DNA from 2 places in the Symbiobacterium ostreiconchae genome. Region 1 is predicted to be linked to the other one. Evidence: riboswitches for the same ligand, from Rfam matches in the RefSeq annotation. Region 1 holds a riboswitch; the other holds the start of a gene.
What was found. A riboswitch is a leader RNA that binds a small molecule or an ion and turns the genes downstream of it on or off. The one in region 1 is predicted to bind thiamine pyrophosphate.
Positions count from the first base shown of each region.

Region 1 (7,605 bases):
CCCGCTCCCCGTGGCCGTAACCGGTCACCAGCGGTGCGCCGCCCTCCAGGAGACTCACCACCACCTCGTCCTCACCGGCCAGCGCGAGCCGCCCGGAGACGTCCCGCCGGATCACCTGCAGCCGGAAGGAAAAGGCCTCATCCGTCTCGTCCGTGCCCACCAGCCGGACCCAGACCTGCTCGACGTCCGCCGGGCGGAGCGAGACCAGCTGCTGCTCCAGGGCAGGGGCGACGGTGAGCGGTACAGCCAGATCCGCGCCATGCAGCCACATGGCCGCCCGCTGTGCCGCCTCCCAGGCGGAGATCCCGGCGACCTCCTCCTGCAGGCCGGCAGGCAGGTCGGCAAGCGCCGGTGCGGGGACGCTGGCCGTCCACGCGCCGCGGCCGCGGGCGGGTTCCCGGGCGCCGGCGAAGGGACGGGGCTGCCGGCGCACCCGGCCAGCACGGCCGCCAGGGCGGCAAGGGCCATCCATCTGTTCACGCGAGGTCACCTCGATATGCTGCTGAGTTGACCATTTCTACATGAGCCCTGTTCAGTATACATGACCTCGCGCCCGCCGCGGCGTCTCGCGGCGGATTCTGGCCCGGCCAATTGCTGGCATGCCGGGACCGGGCGCTTAGGCCTGCTTGGTGGCCTCCAGGTGCAGCTCGATCTTCACCTGCTCGCCCACCAGGACGCCGCCGGTCTCCAGCACCGCGTTCCAGGTGAGCCCGAAGTCCTTGCGGTTGATCTTCGCGGTGGCCGAGAAACCGATCTTCTCGTTGCCCCACGGGTCCTTGCCGGTGCCCTCGAACTCCAGGTCGAAGGTGACCGGCCGGGTGACGCCGCGGATGGTCAGGTCGCCGGTCATCTTGTAGCCGTCGCCGGCGGGCTCGATCTTCGTGCTCTTGAAGGTGAGGGTCGGGTAGTTCTCGGCGTCGAAGAAGTCGGCGGAACGCAGGTGATCGTCGCGAGCCGAGTCGGCGGTGTTGATGGAAGCGACGTTTACGCTGCCCTCGAAGTACGCGCCGGGAATGTCTGCCGGATCCGCCTCAATGCGGCCCTCCATCTGCGTGAAGCGGCCCTTCACGGTTGCGATCATCATGTGCTTCACGGAGAACTCAGCCAGGCTGTGCGCGTTGTCAATCACCCAAACACTCTTTCCCATAACAGTCTCCTCCCATCACTCCGGCCGGGTCGCGCCCGCGCCTTTTATATCGTTAGTTGGTGACGAAGGGTAACTAGGTACGGGTTAGTGCCCAGGTCCCGTCGGAGGAACCTGGCGTCGCGCGCAGAAAAACCGAAGGGAGGTTTCACGCCAGCCCGAATGCGGAACAGGAGAGGAGCTAGGTTCCATGCGCTATATTCGTTTCGTGTCCGGAAATATCCTGCCCTCGTGGGGTCGCCTGGAAGGCGAGGTCGTGCACGAGCTGGACGGCGCTCCTTACGAAGGCGGCCGGCCCACCGGCCGGACGGCGGCCCTGTCTGCGGTCAGCCTGCTGCCGCCTGTGGCACCTTCGAAGATCGTATGCATTGGCCGCAACTACCATGATCACGCGGCCGAACTGGGCAACACCGCCCCGGAGCGCCCGATGTTCTTCCTCAAGGCGCCCTCCGCGCTCATCGGCCCGGGGGAGGCGATCCGGCTGCCGGACCCGGAGGCCAACGTCCACTGGGAGGCCGAGCTGGCGGTGGTGATCGGGAAGCGGATGAAGAACGTCCCCGAGGCGGAGGCGCTTTCCTATGTGTTCGGCTACACCATCGCCAACGACGTCTCGCACCGCGACGCGCAGAAGGCCGACGGCGCGTTTGGGTTCGGCCGGGGCAAGTCGTACGACACCTTCTGCCCCTGCGGGCCCGTGCTGGTGACGGACGGCGTTGACCCGTTCGATGCGCACATCACGCTCATGTGCAACGAGGAGGTCCGCCAGTCCGACTCCACCCGGCTGATGATCCACCCTGTGCCGAAACTGCTCAGCTACCTCTCCGGCATCATGACGCTGATGCCCGGCGACATGGTGCTGACCGGCACGCCGAAGGGCGTCGGGGCCATGAAGCCCGGGGACCTCATCGAAATCCACATCCCCGGCATCGGGACGCTGGCCAACCCGGTGGTGTAGAAACGGAGTCCGGCAGAGCCCACACCCCGCAGGCGGGTGGCCCCATAGTATGGGGCAGACCCCCGAGGAAGGTGTGAAGCCGATGTCCCATTTCTACCCACCGCCGATGGGCCACCCCGGCTGGTATCCCCGCGGGGCCTGGTACCCGACGGGAGCCGCATCGCCTGCCGGGACCTGGTACCCGGCTGCGTCTGCGGCGCCCCCGCCTCCCTGGCTTGCCGCGGCGGGTCCGGCGCCGTACGGCGTGCACGTGCCGCCGGGCTGGGGATCCGCCCCCGATCCGGTCGTGGTGGAGTGGATGGCGGTGCTCGAACCCGCCCTGAGCAGCGTGATTCCGGCCATCCAGGGCCTCCTGCAGATCTCCGGGATGCTCCTCCGCCAGCTTCCCGACGCCCTCGACATCTCGCCCTATACATCGGAGACGCCCGCGGCGCTGGCCCCGGGCGAAAGGGCGGTCGCCGCGCCCGCTGACCCGGCCGGGGCGGCGGGGGGCGACCCCGAGGCCCTGTCGTTCGGGATGGGCCACGCCGGGTTGTTCGGCCCGACCGGGACCGACGCGGTCGAGCTCGGCGCGGCCGACGCCGGGGCCCGGCCCGGCGCGGCGGAAGCCGACGCCGGCGACCCGGACGGCGAGTCAACCGCACAGGCATGAGCAAAGGGCCTGCCCCCGAAGGGGCGGGCCCTTTCATCGTCACAGAAACGACAACGTGGGCGAGGCGATGACGCAGTCGTAGTGCGTGGACGCCGGATTGCGCCCGCCAAAGGACAGGTTGCCGCCCAGCGCGATGTGGGCGGTGCCCAGCGCCTTCTCCGCCAGCGCCACCCGGCTGCAGGGCGTGACGTGCGGGTTGGCGCCCAGGCCCAGTTCACCCACGGTCCACGCCCAGCGGTCGTCACCCAGCCGGCGGCGCAGCTCTTCCGCCGCCTGCCCCCCGGCGGCCTCCACCACGCGGCCGCGCCGGAACGTGAGGGTGACCGGCTGGTCCAGGGGTATGTCGCCCAGGGCCACATCCACCACCAGCCGCCCGTCAGCGCGCGTCTCGTATGGGGCCACGAAGGCCTCGCCGGCGGGCAGGTTGCCAACGTCCCCGGGCGCCCTCACCCAGCCCGTGTCCACCAGGATGGGCCGGCCGCCGTACAGGACCCGCAGGTCGGTGCCGCCGGGCGCCGTCAGCCGCACCCCAACGGCGGACCGCAGGCGCCCGGCCAGGGCGGCCGCCCGGGCGGCGGCCTCTTCCAGCCCCGGCGCGAGGACCGCCTCCAGCGTCTCCTCATCCACCTGGGCCAGCGAGACCCAGCGGCCGCGGCGCGCCCGGCGGAAGGCGTCCCGGGCGGCGCGCACCGGCGCGTCCTCCGCAGCGAGCCGCAGCTCCGCCCGCAGGACGACCACCGCGTCCGCAGCCGCCGCGGCGGCCGTGAGCGACCGGGAGACGACCTGCAGCGGGCCGGGTTCGGGCAGCACATGCTGCATCACCTCGGCCGCGCCCAGCGCGCGGGCCGCCTCGGCCAGCGCGTCCGCCGCCGGCCGCAGCGGGCGGTCCGCCATGACCAGCACCCGTTCACCGGGCCGCAGCCCCAGACCCTGACGCAGGACGGCATCGGTCCAACGGCGGTGCATTTCAGCCCCAGCCCTCCGGCTTGAACTTGACGTCGGGCAGGTGCAGGGTCATCCCCAGGCGGATCGCATCGATGACCTCGGGGGTGACGTTGCCGCGGAGCTTCTCGCCCACCGGCTGCGCGGTGATATACAGATCGCTGGTGCCCAGCATGAAGTTGAGGATGGCGTCGCCCACGCCCTCCGGGATCGCCAGCCCGGCGCCGTGTCCGGTGGGCCAGCCGAAGAGCAGCACGTGCAGCCGCTCCCCCGGATGGTAGCCCCAGCGGTACGTGTACTGTTTGGGCTGGGCGGCCAGCACCTGCTTGATCATGAGGTCCAGCTGCGGCACGGTGAAGAAGACCAGCTTCCGGCCGTCCGGCCCGATGGCGGTTCCGGCCTCCGTGGGCAGGTAGACGACGGGCTCCTTTCCTGCAAAGTGATCCTGTCGTTCCACAGATCAACCTTCTTTCCGCGTTCTCCGTGCCCGAGACCTAGGGTGCCAGGAACGTCTCGGGCTCACCCGAGAACCCGGCCAGGTAGCCCACCAGCCACACGCCCGCCCAGAGGGCGGCAATCGCCACGGCCACGATCAGACCGGGGTTGCGCCATCTCCGCATCCCCATGCAACCTCCCCTGTGGTACGCCTCTTGCAATCCTCATCACGACCGGGCCGGGGGCCTCAGCGCGATCCTCGCTAAGATTATGACGTACCGGGGGGCCTGCGGGAATCGGGCGGCCACCGCACCGGCGCCCGGACCGGCCTAGTGCGCCGAACGCACCTGGGCCGGCAGCGCCCGCTCCAGGGCGGGAAGCAGGAACATCAGCAGGACCGCGCTCAGCACGGCCTCGGGCAGCAGATAGGCGCCGTTGTAGATGATGGAATAGATCAGCGGGCTCTGGCCCTCGGGCGCAAACTGGCCGAAGAAGACCACGCCGGAGATGACGTGGGCCACGAACCGGCCGGCGATGGCCAGGCTGCCCAGCCACGCGGCCGCCCACCGGGAGTGGCCCCGGGCCAGTCCGGCCAGGCCCAGCGCGCCGAAGGCGACCGGATAGTCCAGCAGCACCTGCACGGGATGGTAGAAGTACGGATCCAGCCAGAACTGCAGCAGCCCGTTCAGGACACCGGCCGTGATTCCCCAGCCGGCCCCGTGGCGGAGGCCCACCAGCAGAATCGGGACCATGGACCCCAGCGTGACCGAGCCGCCCTGCGGCATCTCCCACACCTTCACGTACGACAGCGCCACCGCCGCGGCGATCATCATGGCGGTCTCCACCAGACGGCGAAGACGAAGCCGAGCATCAGACATTCCGGACACCTCCATGTGCACTCAGGATTCGCTATCTCGTGGCACGAAAAAACCGCAGCCCAGCGAGCCGCGGTCGGTGTGTCCGCGAGGCTCGCTTCCCTACGCCGGCATTACCCGGATCAGGTGACAGGGTCCCGGGGTTCACCCCGGTTCTCAGCCGTTCCAACGGCTCCCCTAGCGGCTCTCGGCCCGTATGATGCTGTCTTAAGTATACCGCCCGCCCCAGGACGTGGCAATCCCTCAGCATACTCCGGCCCGCCGGGTGGCAAGTTAAGGAGGGCTCAGGGAGATCGTCACGGGGGGAAAGCGGATGAGAACGCGCACGCTGGCGGCAGCTCTGCTCGCCGTCATCCTGTTTATCTCCTTCCCCTGGCGCACCGGCGCCGAGACGCGCGCCACCCTGCGCTGGGGCAGCCGGGGAAGCGACGTCTGCCTCGCGCAGCGCCGGCTGAAGGCCTGGGGGTACTACAAGGGCGAGGTGGACTGCATCTTCGGCCGGCTCACCCACGAGGCCGTGACCCTCTTCCAGCGGCGCAACGGGCTGACGGTGGACGGGATCGTCGGCCCCGACACCTGGGCCGCGCTGGGGTACTGGGGCGGCCCGCCCAGCACGGTGGCGGCGGCCGCCGCGGGAACCCGGGAAGCCGACCGGGATCTTCTGGCCCGGGTCGTGTCGGCGGAGGCCAGGGGCGAGCCCTACGAGGGGCAGGTGGCCGTCGCGGCGGTCATCCTCAACCGCGTGCGGGACTCGCGCTTTCCGAACACCATCGCGGGCGTCGTCTACCAGACCCACGCCTTCGAATCGGTGAGCAACGGCACGGTGTACGCCCCGCCCGCGGACAGTGCCGTCCGGGCTGCCCAGGATGCGCTGAACGGCTGGGATCCCTCAGGCGGCGCGCTCTTCTTCTGGAACCCCGCCAAGGCCACCAGCCAGTGGGTCTGGTCGCGGCCCATCATCAAGCAGATCGGCAACCACGTCTTCGCCAAGTGAGAGGGGCGGTCCCATGCATCGTTTCGCAGCCTGGCCACGGGTCGTCACCTGGCTGAGCATCAGCCTCGTCGCCGTCCTGGGCGTCGCCGTCTGGTCGGCGTGGACCGTCAGTCTGAACGAGCACAACCGGCTGCTGGCCAACGCCCTGGAGGCCGAGCGGCAGCGCAGCTTCGTCGACATGGTGCACCACGTCGAGCAGATCCAGGCGCTGCTGGGCAAGGGGCTGGTCACCGGCAGCGAGCGGCAGAACATGCGGTATATGGCCGACGTCCACCGGCACGCGTCGGCCGCGGTGACCGCCTTCTCCTCGCTGCCGCTGCCCACCGAGGTTTCCGCCGCCACCGGCAAGTTCCTGCAGCAGGTGGGCGACTTCGCGTACTCCCTGCTGCGGGACGAGGCGGCCGGGCGGCCGATGACGGAGGCCGAACGGGCCGAGCTGCAGCGCCTGCGCGAGTCCGCCACGGCGCTGCGGGAGCAGCTGAGCACCATGCTGACCCAGTACCACCGGGGCGGTTTCCGGTGGCACCAGCCCGCTCAGCTCTCCTGGCGCACCCTGTTCCGGAGGCCCGATCAGAGCCTGCTGGCGCCGTCGGCCGGGGGCGGGGCAGCCATGGCGGCCGTGCTGGACGGCGGCTGGGCCCAGCTGGCCACCCGTGCGGAGCAGATGCCGACCCTCATCTACAACGGCCCCTTTTCCGACCACGTGAGCGAGACGCCGCCGGCCCTGGCCGGCCCGCCGATCACCCGGGAGGAAGCCGCGGGGCGGCTGACGGCGGTCTTCCCCGAGGCGGCGGCGCACCGCATCGTGGAAGTGGTGGAGAGCGGCGGCAACCTGCCCGCGTACACCTTCCGGCTGGCCCCGGCGGGCAGCCGGGGCAGCGCCTACACGGTCGCGGTATCGCTCACCCGCCAGGGCGGCCACCTGCTGGAGGTGGTGAACGGGCGGGTGGTGGGGAGCCCCAGGCTGGACCTGGATCGGGCCCGCGCCATCGGGCAGGAGTACCTGGCCCGCGCCGGCTACACGGACATGGTGCCCACCTTCGCGCAGATCCAGGACGGCGTCGCCTTCGTCGCCTACGCCCACCGGCAGGGGGAGGTGCTCATCTACCCCGACCAGGCCAAGGTGAAGGTGGCCCTGGACAACGGCGAGGTGCTGGGGATGGACGCCCGCCAGTACCTGACCCACCACCGCCGCCGCAGCCTGCCGAGGCCGCGCCTCTCGGCGGAGGAGGCCAGGCGCCGGCTCAACCCCGCCCTGGAGGTCACCCGGGTGCAGCTGGCCCTGATCCCGGACCAGGCCGGGACGGGCGAGGTGCTCACCTATGAGTTCCAGGGGCAGACGGGCGAGTACATCTACCTGGTCTATATCAACGCCGAGACCGGCGCCGAGGAGCAGATTCTCCAGCTCATCGTGACCGACGGGGGCACCTTCGCCCTGTAGCCGGCGGCGCTGCCCCGGGAACCGGGGCAGCGCCGCAAGCTGCCGAAACCTCATCGGTTTGGGCGCGATCCGGGGCTGTGGGTCTGCGCCTCTTTCTGCGGCAGGGCCGGGTCCTGTCCGGCCCCGAAGGCGGCGACCCCGTGGGGATCGATGCCCAGTTCCTGGGC
Region 1 is NZ_AP042454.1:532,390-539,994, forward strand. It holds gene ACZ5UM_RS02475 (hypothetical protein) at 1-433, opposite strand, end outside; gene ACZ5UM_RS02480 (YceI family protein) at 617-1,147, opposite strand; gene ACZ5UM_RS02485 (fumarylacetoacetate hydrolase family protein) at 1,335-2,099, shown strand; gene ACZ5UM_RS02490 (hypothetical protein) at 2,149-2,751, shown strand; gene ACZ5UM_RS02495 (aminopeptidase) at 2,791-3,717, opposite strand; gene ACZ5UM_RS02500 (hypothetical protein) at 3,719-4,150, opposite strand; gene ACZ5UM_RS02505 (hypothetical protein) at 4,188-4,313, opposite strand; gene thiT (energy-coupled thiamine transporter ThiT) at 4,458-5,006, opposite strand; TPP riboswitch at 5,086-5,192, opposite strand; gene sleB (spore cortex-lytic enzyme) at 5,317-5,997, shown strand; gene ypeB (germination protein YpeB) at 6,011-7,438, shown strand; gene ACZ5UM_RS02525 (hypothetical protein) at 7,489-7,605, opposite strand, start outside.

Region 2 (7,605 bases), 640 kb from region 1:
GTACTGCGGGAAGAGCGGCAGGACCAGCAGCCGTCGCACGCCCCACCGGTGCAGCTCCTCCAGGGCCGACTTCACCGAAGGCTCGCCATAGGTCATGCCCAGCGCCACGCGGATGCCCTCCGGTTCCAGCCGCGCCTGCAGCGCGGCCTGCTGCAGGCGCGAGTAGTGGAGAAGCGGAGAGCCTTCCGGCAGCCAGATCTCCCGGTAGATCCTGGCCACCTTCGGCGGGCGGGCGCGCAGCACGATCCCGTGCAGGATGGGCAGCCACTGCCACCTGGGCTTGTCGATTACCCACCAGTCGCCCAGGAACTCGGCCAGGTAGGTCCGTACCGCCGCGGGTTCGGGCGCGGCAGGGGTTCCGAGGTTGACAAGCAAGACCGCCGTCTTCTCCATGCGTGCCGTCCTCCAGACGAAACATTTGCGTTTATCTTTAGCCCTGTAAGGTTCGCGTCCCTGCCCATCCCCGCCGCATCGCCGCAGAATACTGTGCGCGGCCGATGAGGGCGGTCCGGCAGGCGGAGGAAGATCGGAGCCGCATCCGACCGGCGGTCTAGGCGGCAGATACCCCCTGCCGGCCGTACCGCCCCTAGTCCACGGGTTCCCCCTGCTGCGCCAGGTGGTTCCAGAACTGCGCCCGCAGCACCTTCTTGTCGAACTTGCCGACGCTCGTCTTCGGCACCTCGGGGATGAAGACCACGTCGTCCGGGATCCACCAGTCGGCGACCCGGCCCCTGAGGTGCTCCTGGATCTCCTGCGCGGTCAGCTCCGCGCCCGGCTTCGGCACCACGCAGGCCAGCGGCCGCTCCTGCCACTTGGGGTGGTAGACCGCCACCACCGCCGCCTCGGCCACCTTGGGGTGCGCCATGATCGCGTTCTCCAGGTCGACCGAGGAAATCCACTCGCCGCCGGACTTGACCAGGTCCTTCATCCGGTCGACGATCTGCATGTAGCCGTCCGGGTCCACGGTAACCACATCGCCCGTGTAGTACCACCCGTCCCGGAACGTCTCGGCCGTCCGGTCGTCCTCGTAGTACGCGGCGGCGATCCAGGGCCCGCGCAGGGCCATTTCGCCCATGGCCCGGCCGTCCCAGGGCACCTCCTTGCCCTCCGCGTCCACGACCTTCATGTCCAGCCCCGGCGCGAGCAGCCCCTGCTTCGCCTTTTTCGCGTACCGCTGGTCCGTCGGCGCGCCTTCGAGCGTCGACTTCAGCCGGCCCACGTGGGTCACCGGCGCCCCCTCGGTCATGCCATACGCGTGCAGGAACGGCACCCCCAGCTTCAGTTCGTACGCCTCGATCAACGCCCGGGGCGGGGCGGCGCCGCCGCAGGCGATCCGGGTGATGGAGGACAGGTCGTACCGCTCCTGCTCCACGGCCTGCAGCACGCCCATCCAGACCGTCGGCACGCCGGCGGCCAGGGTCACCTCCTCGTCCTGGATCAGCCGGCACAGGGTGTGCGGGTCGGGACGCGGGCCGGGCAGCACCTGCTTGGCGCCCATCCAGACGGCGGCGAAGGGCAGGCCCCAGGCGTTGACGTGGAACATCGGTACGACGGGCATGACCACGTCCCTCTCCCCGATCCCGACGGTGTCCGCCATGCAGACCATCATCGAGTGCAGGTAGATCGCCCGGTGGGCATAGCAGACCCCCTTCGGCATGCCGGTGGTGGCCGAGGAGAAGCACATCCCCGCCTCGGCCCACTCGTCGATGTCCTCGGGGAAGCGATAGTCGTCCGGGGCGGCGGCCAGCAGCTCCTCGTAGCTGTGGACCGGCGAGAGCCGGGTTTCCGGCAGGGGGCCGTCGGCCATGATCACGAAGTGCTCCACCGTCTTCAGTTCGGGTCGGACCGCCTCAACCAGCGGCACCAGGTCCGCGTCGATCAGCAGGACGCGGTCGCCGGCGTGGTTGATCACGTAAGCCAGGTGTTCCGGGGGCAGCCGCAGGTTGATGGTGTGCAGCGAGGCCCCCATGCAGGGCACGGCGAAATAGGCCTCCAGGTGTCTGTGGTGGTTCCAGGCGATGGTGCCGACCCGGTCCCCGCGCCTTATGCCCAGGCGGGTCAGGGCGGCCGCGAGCCGGCGCGTGCGGTCGTAGTAGTCGGCGTACGTGTACCGGTAGATGCCCGAACCGGTGCGGGAGACGATCTCCTTGTCCGGGAAGTACCGCCGTGCCCGCTCGAGCATGGTGTGCAGGGTCAGCTGATGCCGCATGGTCATGGGTCTCAACCCCTCCTCATCATCCCGTCGCCGGCCGGCGAGGCGGGAGTGCTTTTCTCAACTATTGGCTGTCGCCGGCAGGTTACCTTCTGTTTTTACACATCATTCTGATTACCGCCTCAGATCCGCCCGGCGGCAGGACGCGGACGATGGGAGCCAGCGGCGGATGCATCACCACCAGGAGGTCGCCGCCGTATCCAGCAGCAGGAAACCGGCGGGCATGACCGAATTGTCTTACCAGTTCACGAGTCTTCGGGAGGAATGCCAACATGTCCGGCGGCCGCGCGCGGGTCATGGTGCTGGGGACCTACCACATGGCCAACCCCAATCAGGACTACGTCATGACCGACTACAGGGACGTGCTGGACGAAGGGTATCAGCGGCAGATCGAGGACGTGGTGGCGCGGCTGCTGCGCTTCCGCCCCACCCAGGTGGCCGTGGAGGTTGAGCCCGGCCGCATCCAACCGTGGCAGGAGCGCTACGAGGCGTACCGGGCCGGCCGGCTGGAGCCGGGGCGGAACGAAATCGAGCAGCTGGGCTTCCGGCTCGCCGCCGGGATGGGGCACGCCTGCATCCACGGCATCGACTGCAGGATCGACCTGGACATCGGGGGGTCATCTCCGCGGCCGGCCGCCTGGGCATGACCGGTCTGCTGTCCGCGTTCGAGCGCATGACCCGGCAGGTGCAGGAGGCGCAGCGAAAGGCGGAAGCCGAAGGCGGCGTCCTGGGACTGCTCCGCTACCTCAACTCGGCCGAGCACGATGCCCTGCACGCCGTCTACATGCTGCTCGCCCCCGTGGGGGCCGGGGAATCGTACGCCGGCGCGAACCTGGTCGCGGACTGGTACCGGCGAAACCTGTTTATCTTCAGTCACATCGCCCGTCTCGCCCGGCAGGAGTCGGACCGGATCCTCGTCCTGATCGGCGCGGGCCACCGGCCCCTGCTCAGACAGTTCATCATGGACGCCCCCGGCCTGCTGTACGTCGATCCCCTCTCCTACCTGCAATAGGGGGCTGCGATCCACCGCCCGCGCGGCGGACCGCAGCCCGCTGGCTGTACACAGCGTTCAGGAAAGCACTTGGGTCTCGCGCTCACGAACCGCTCCGGTGAGCCGCACGGCCCGCCGCCATCAGGCGGAACCGCTGCAGGAGCGCCAGCGCCTGGCCGCCGATCACGGCCCCGGCGGCGCTGCTGGCTGCGAAGCTGGGGATGTAGAAGCCGATACCGCCCGCCGCCGCCTTGGCGTTGCCCAGGAGCAGCACCGCCACCGGATAGGCTGCCACGGCCCCGATCACGCCGGTGCCGATCACCTCGCCCACCATGGCCGCCAGCCGGGAGCCGGTGCGCTGGTACAGGAGACCCGCCAGCACCACGCCGAAGAGCGTCCCCGGAATCGCGAGCAGCGTGCCGCTTCCCAGCATGATGCGGATCAGCGCGATGGCGAGCCCCACGATCCCGCCGTAGACCGGGCCCAGCATGGCGCCCGCCACCACATTGATCGCGTGCTGGGCGGGGAAGAGCCTCGCCCCGAAGAGGGGGATGGCCGAGAAGTACGACGAGATGACGCCCAGCGCCACCAGGATCGCCATACGGGTCAGCAGTTCGACTCGGTTCATGCGGACACCCCCTGCTTTGCGCGTTCCACCTCGTCGAGAAGGGCCCGGGCCGCAGCCCCGGGATCGGGCGCCCCCACGACGGAGGAGATCACCGCCACCCCGACGCCGCCCGCCTCGATCACGGGCGCCGCGCCGCCGATGCCGATGCCGCCGATGCCCACCACCGGGAGGTGGGTCGCCTGGCTCACCCGCCGGACGACGGCCGGGCCGTAGGGCTCCCCGGCGTCTGCCTTGGACGGGGTCGCGTAGACCGGACCGGTGCCGATGTAGTCGGCCCCGGCCTCCTGGGCGATCCGGGCCTCTTCCGGGATCTCGCAGGTAGCCCCGATGACCGCGCCCGGTCCGAGAATCCGCCGGGCGACCGCCACCGGAAGGTCCTCCTGACCCAGGTGCACCCCGTCGGCCCCGACGGCCAGCGCCAGATCGACCCGGTCGTTGATGAGCAGCAGCGCGCCGTGGCGCCGGCAGGCCTCCCGCACCCGTCCCGCTGCCGCCACCTGGACGGGCAGCGGGAGATGCTTCTCCCGGAACTGGATCATGCGGCAGCCCGCCTGCAGGACCGCCTCCACCACCTCCGGCGGCGTGGCGCCGCTGACCAGCACGTACAGGCTGAGCCGTTCGGAGAGGGGCGGCGCGATCCGCCCTGCCGGCAGGGAACCGGCCCGGCCCAGACGGTCCAGATAGGCGAGGGCAAAACTGCCGGGCCCCGGCGCATCCGACGCCGCCTGCTCGCCCGCCCACCCGGCCCAGAGGAGCGACTCCGCCACCACGTCCACGGCCGGGGCGGTATCGCCCTGCGCAGGAGCGGCGCCGTCGCCCTGTGCGGCCGGGGATGCGGCCAGGGAGGCCGCGACCAGCCCGGTCGCCAGGCAGCCGGCCCCGGGGATCTGCGCCATGAGCGGGTGACCGGCGCGGACGGTGAGGGTGCGCCGCCCGTCGGTCACCAGGTCCACCGCTCCCGTGACGGCCACGATGCAGCCGAAGCGCCGGGCCGCCGCCCGGGCCGCCCGCTCCAGCCGCAGGCCGAGCGCCTCCTCCGGCCCGTCGACCCCGCGCACCAGCCCCCGCTCACCCGCCAAGGCCATGATCTCCCCGGCGTTGCCCCGGACGGCGGTCACCTTCACCCGCTCCAGCAGCTCCAGAGCCGCGCGGGTCCGGGTTTCGATCCCCCCTGCGCCCACCGGGTCCAGGACCACGGGAATCCCGCGCCGGGAGGCCACCTCGCCGGCCTCCAGCATCGCCTGCTGCAGCCCGGGGCTCCAGGTGCCCAGGTTGAGCACGAGGGCGTCGGCCGCCGCGGCGACCAGATGGGCCTCCGCCCCGTCCCGGGCCATCACCGGCCGGGCGCCGGCGGCCAGGAGCCCCCTGGCAACCCAGTCCATGGTCACGTAGTTGGTCATCGCGTGGACCAGGGGGCGCCGTTCCCGCACCCGCTGAGGCAGGGCCGTCATCACCGCGCCGCCCCCTCTCCGGACAGGCTGCGCCCTTCCTCCAGCCAGGCCAGGTGGTTGGTGGGTCCGTGCCCGGCGCCGATGCCCGGCGCCTTCCGGATCGCCAGGGTGATGAAGTCTTTCGCCAAGCGGACGGCCTCCGGCAGATCCAGGCCCCGGGCCAGCCCGGCGGCGATGGCGGCGCTGAAGGTGCAGCCCGTCCCGTGGGTGTGCCGGCTCTCCACCCGCTCCGCTTCCAGCCACTGCCGGCTGCCGTCGGCGGCGATGAGCAGGTCGGCAGCCGGCTCGCCGCCCAGGTGGCCGCCTTTCACCACGGCTGCCCGCGCCCCCATCTCGAGGAGGCGGCGACCGGCGGCCTCCATGTCCGCGCGGGAGCGGATGGCCATGCCGGTCAGGGCCTCGGCCTCGGGCAGGTTGGGCGTCACCACCCGCGCCAGGGGCAGCAGCAGCTCCCGCACGGCGGCCTGCGCCTCGGGCAGCAGCAGGGCATGTCCGCTCTTGGCGATCATCACCGGGTCGACGACCAGATTGCGGACGCCGTACCGCTTTACCCGGTCGGCCACCGCAGCGATGATGGCGGCGTCGTACAGCATGCCGGTCTTGGCTGCGTCCGTGCCGATGTCGGAGAGCACGGCGTCCATCTGGGCCGCCACCTGCTCGGGGGTGAGCGGGTAGACGCCCGTGACGCCCAGGGTGTTCTGCGCGGTGACGCAGGTGATCACCGAGGTACCGTAGGTCCTCAGGACGGTGAACGTCTTCAGGTCGGCCTGGATGCCGGCGCCGCCGCCCGAGTCGGAGCCGGCGATGGTCAGGGCGCGGGGTTGGGTCATGAGCGCTCACACCTTTCCATTTCTCACTTGCCACTTTACGCTGCGGCGGACGCGCCGGGCGGACTCGCCCTGGCGAGCCCGAGGCCGGGTCCCGGAACTCGAAAGGCCGCCTCCACGAAGGACGTGGAGGCGGCCGCACAGGCGCTGAACGGCCGGCCGTCCACTTCCCTCCGCTGGCATTACCCAGTTCAGGTGCTAAGGGTCCAGGTCTCGACGGACCTGTTCTCAGCCAAAAGGCTCCCCTAGTGGACCGAGCCCAGTATGTAACTTCGCGGACAGCGTACCACCGCCCGGGCGGCAGTGTCAAGTGATCTGGCCCGGCGGGTGACCCCGCGTCTATCCGCCGAGCGTGTCCAAACCATACGGGGGGTACATCTGTTGGGCAGCAAACCAGTCAGGAACAGCGTGGAGTGTTGGGTCGTCCTGCGCGGGCAGAACGCGGCGGATGCCGTGCTCCTCCTGCACGTGGCGCACAGCCCGGCGATTCCGACGGGATTCTGGCAGCCGATCACGGGTGGAATCGAGCCTGGCGAGACGGCCCGCGAGGCTTGCATCAGAGAGATCTATGAAGAGACGGGCCTGAGGGTACAGGCCGGGGACCTCCACCAGGTTGATGGCCGCTGGGAGTTTGACCTTCCGGAACAGGTCATCCGCAAGGAGCTGTACTGGGTGGAGGCTCCTCACGCCAGCGTTCGCATCGCCCCTGAGGAGCACGACGACTGGCGCTGGGTCCCCCTCTCCGCGGTGGAGCCAGCGCTGTACTGGGAATCCAATCGGCGCACGTGGGCCGCCGTGCGCGACGCTATCCGGCGGCCATGAACCCGAGGGATTCGCCCGGCCCGGGAGCCGTCTGCATGCGTTCGCGTCGGGGACGCGCCGGGAACCGGCCGGGCCTGACCGGCGCAGGCGGCTCACCACCTGTGGCGGCATTCAGGAGACGGCATGACGGGCCTCCGCCGAACGCCCCGGGGCGACGGACGGCTGCGGCGCCGTCAGCAGGCGGAGGTAGACATCTTCCAGGGTGGTGGACTGGACGGTAAACGATATGCCCTCATTCAGCAGCGCATCGACCAGGTGGCGGGTGGATGCAGGCGAGCCGGGGTAGACGACCACCTTGCCGCCGTAGGGCTCAACCGCGCCAAACTCGGCCAGTGACGCTGCCCGGGGGTCCTGCGGATCCATATCCACGTGCACCCGCTCCTGCGCGGGCAGGCGGTCCCGCAGTTGCCCGGGGGTTGCCACAGCGACCAGCTGGCCCTTGGCAAGAACCGCGACGCGATCGGCCAGCGCCTCGGCCTCTGCCATGTCATGGGTGGTGAGCAGAATCGAGCCGCGGCGCTTGGTTGCCAGGACATTCCACGTATGCCGCCGAATGGCGGGGTCCAGCGCCGTGGTCGGCTCATCCAGGATCAGCAGCCGCGGGGATGCTGCCAGGGCCATGGCCAGCAGCACCCGCCGCTGGTAGCCGCCGGACAGGGTGTGGGTCAGCCGGT
Region 2 is NZ_AP042454.1:1,172,646-1,180,250, reverse strand. It holds gene hemH (ferrochelatase) at 1-393, opposite strand, end outside; gene ACZ5UM_RS05815 (long-chain fatty acid--CoA ligase) at 587-2,209, opposite strand; gene ACZ5UM_RS05810 (DUF5694 domain-containing protein) at 2,485-2,859, shown strand; gene ACZ5UM_RS05805 (DUF5694 domain-containing protein) at 2,856-3,224, shown strand; gene thiW (energy coupling factor transporter S component ThiW) at 3,307-3,831, opposite strand; gene thiM (hydroxyethylthiazole kinase) at 3,828-5,282, opposite strand; gene thiD (bifunctional hydroxymethylpyrimidine kinase/phosphomethylpyrimidine kinase) at 5,282-6,112, opposite strand; TPP riboswitch at 6,261-6,366, opposite strand; gene ACZ5UM_RS05785 (NUDIX hydrolase) at 6,491-6,931, shown strand; gene ACZ5UM_RS05780 (ABC transporter ATP-binding protein) at 7,043-7,605, opposite strand, start outside.
Region 2: another riboswitch for thiamine pyrophosphate. It lies ahead of thiD (bifunctional hydroxymethylpyrimidine kinase/phosphomethylpyrimidine kinase); the one in region 1 lies ahead of thiT (energy-coupled thiamine transporter ThiT).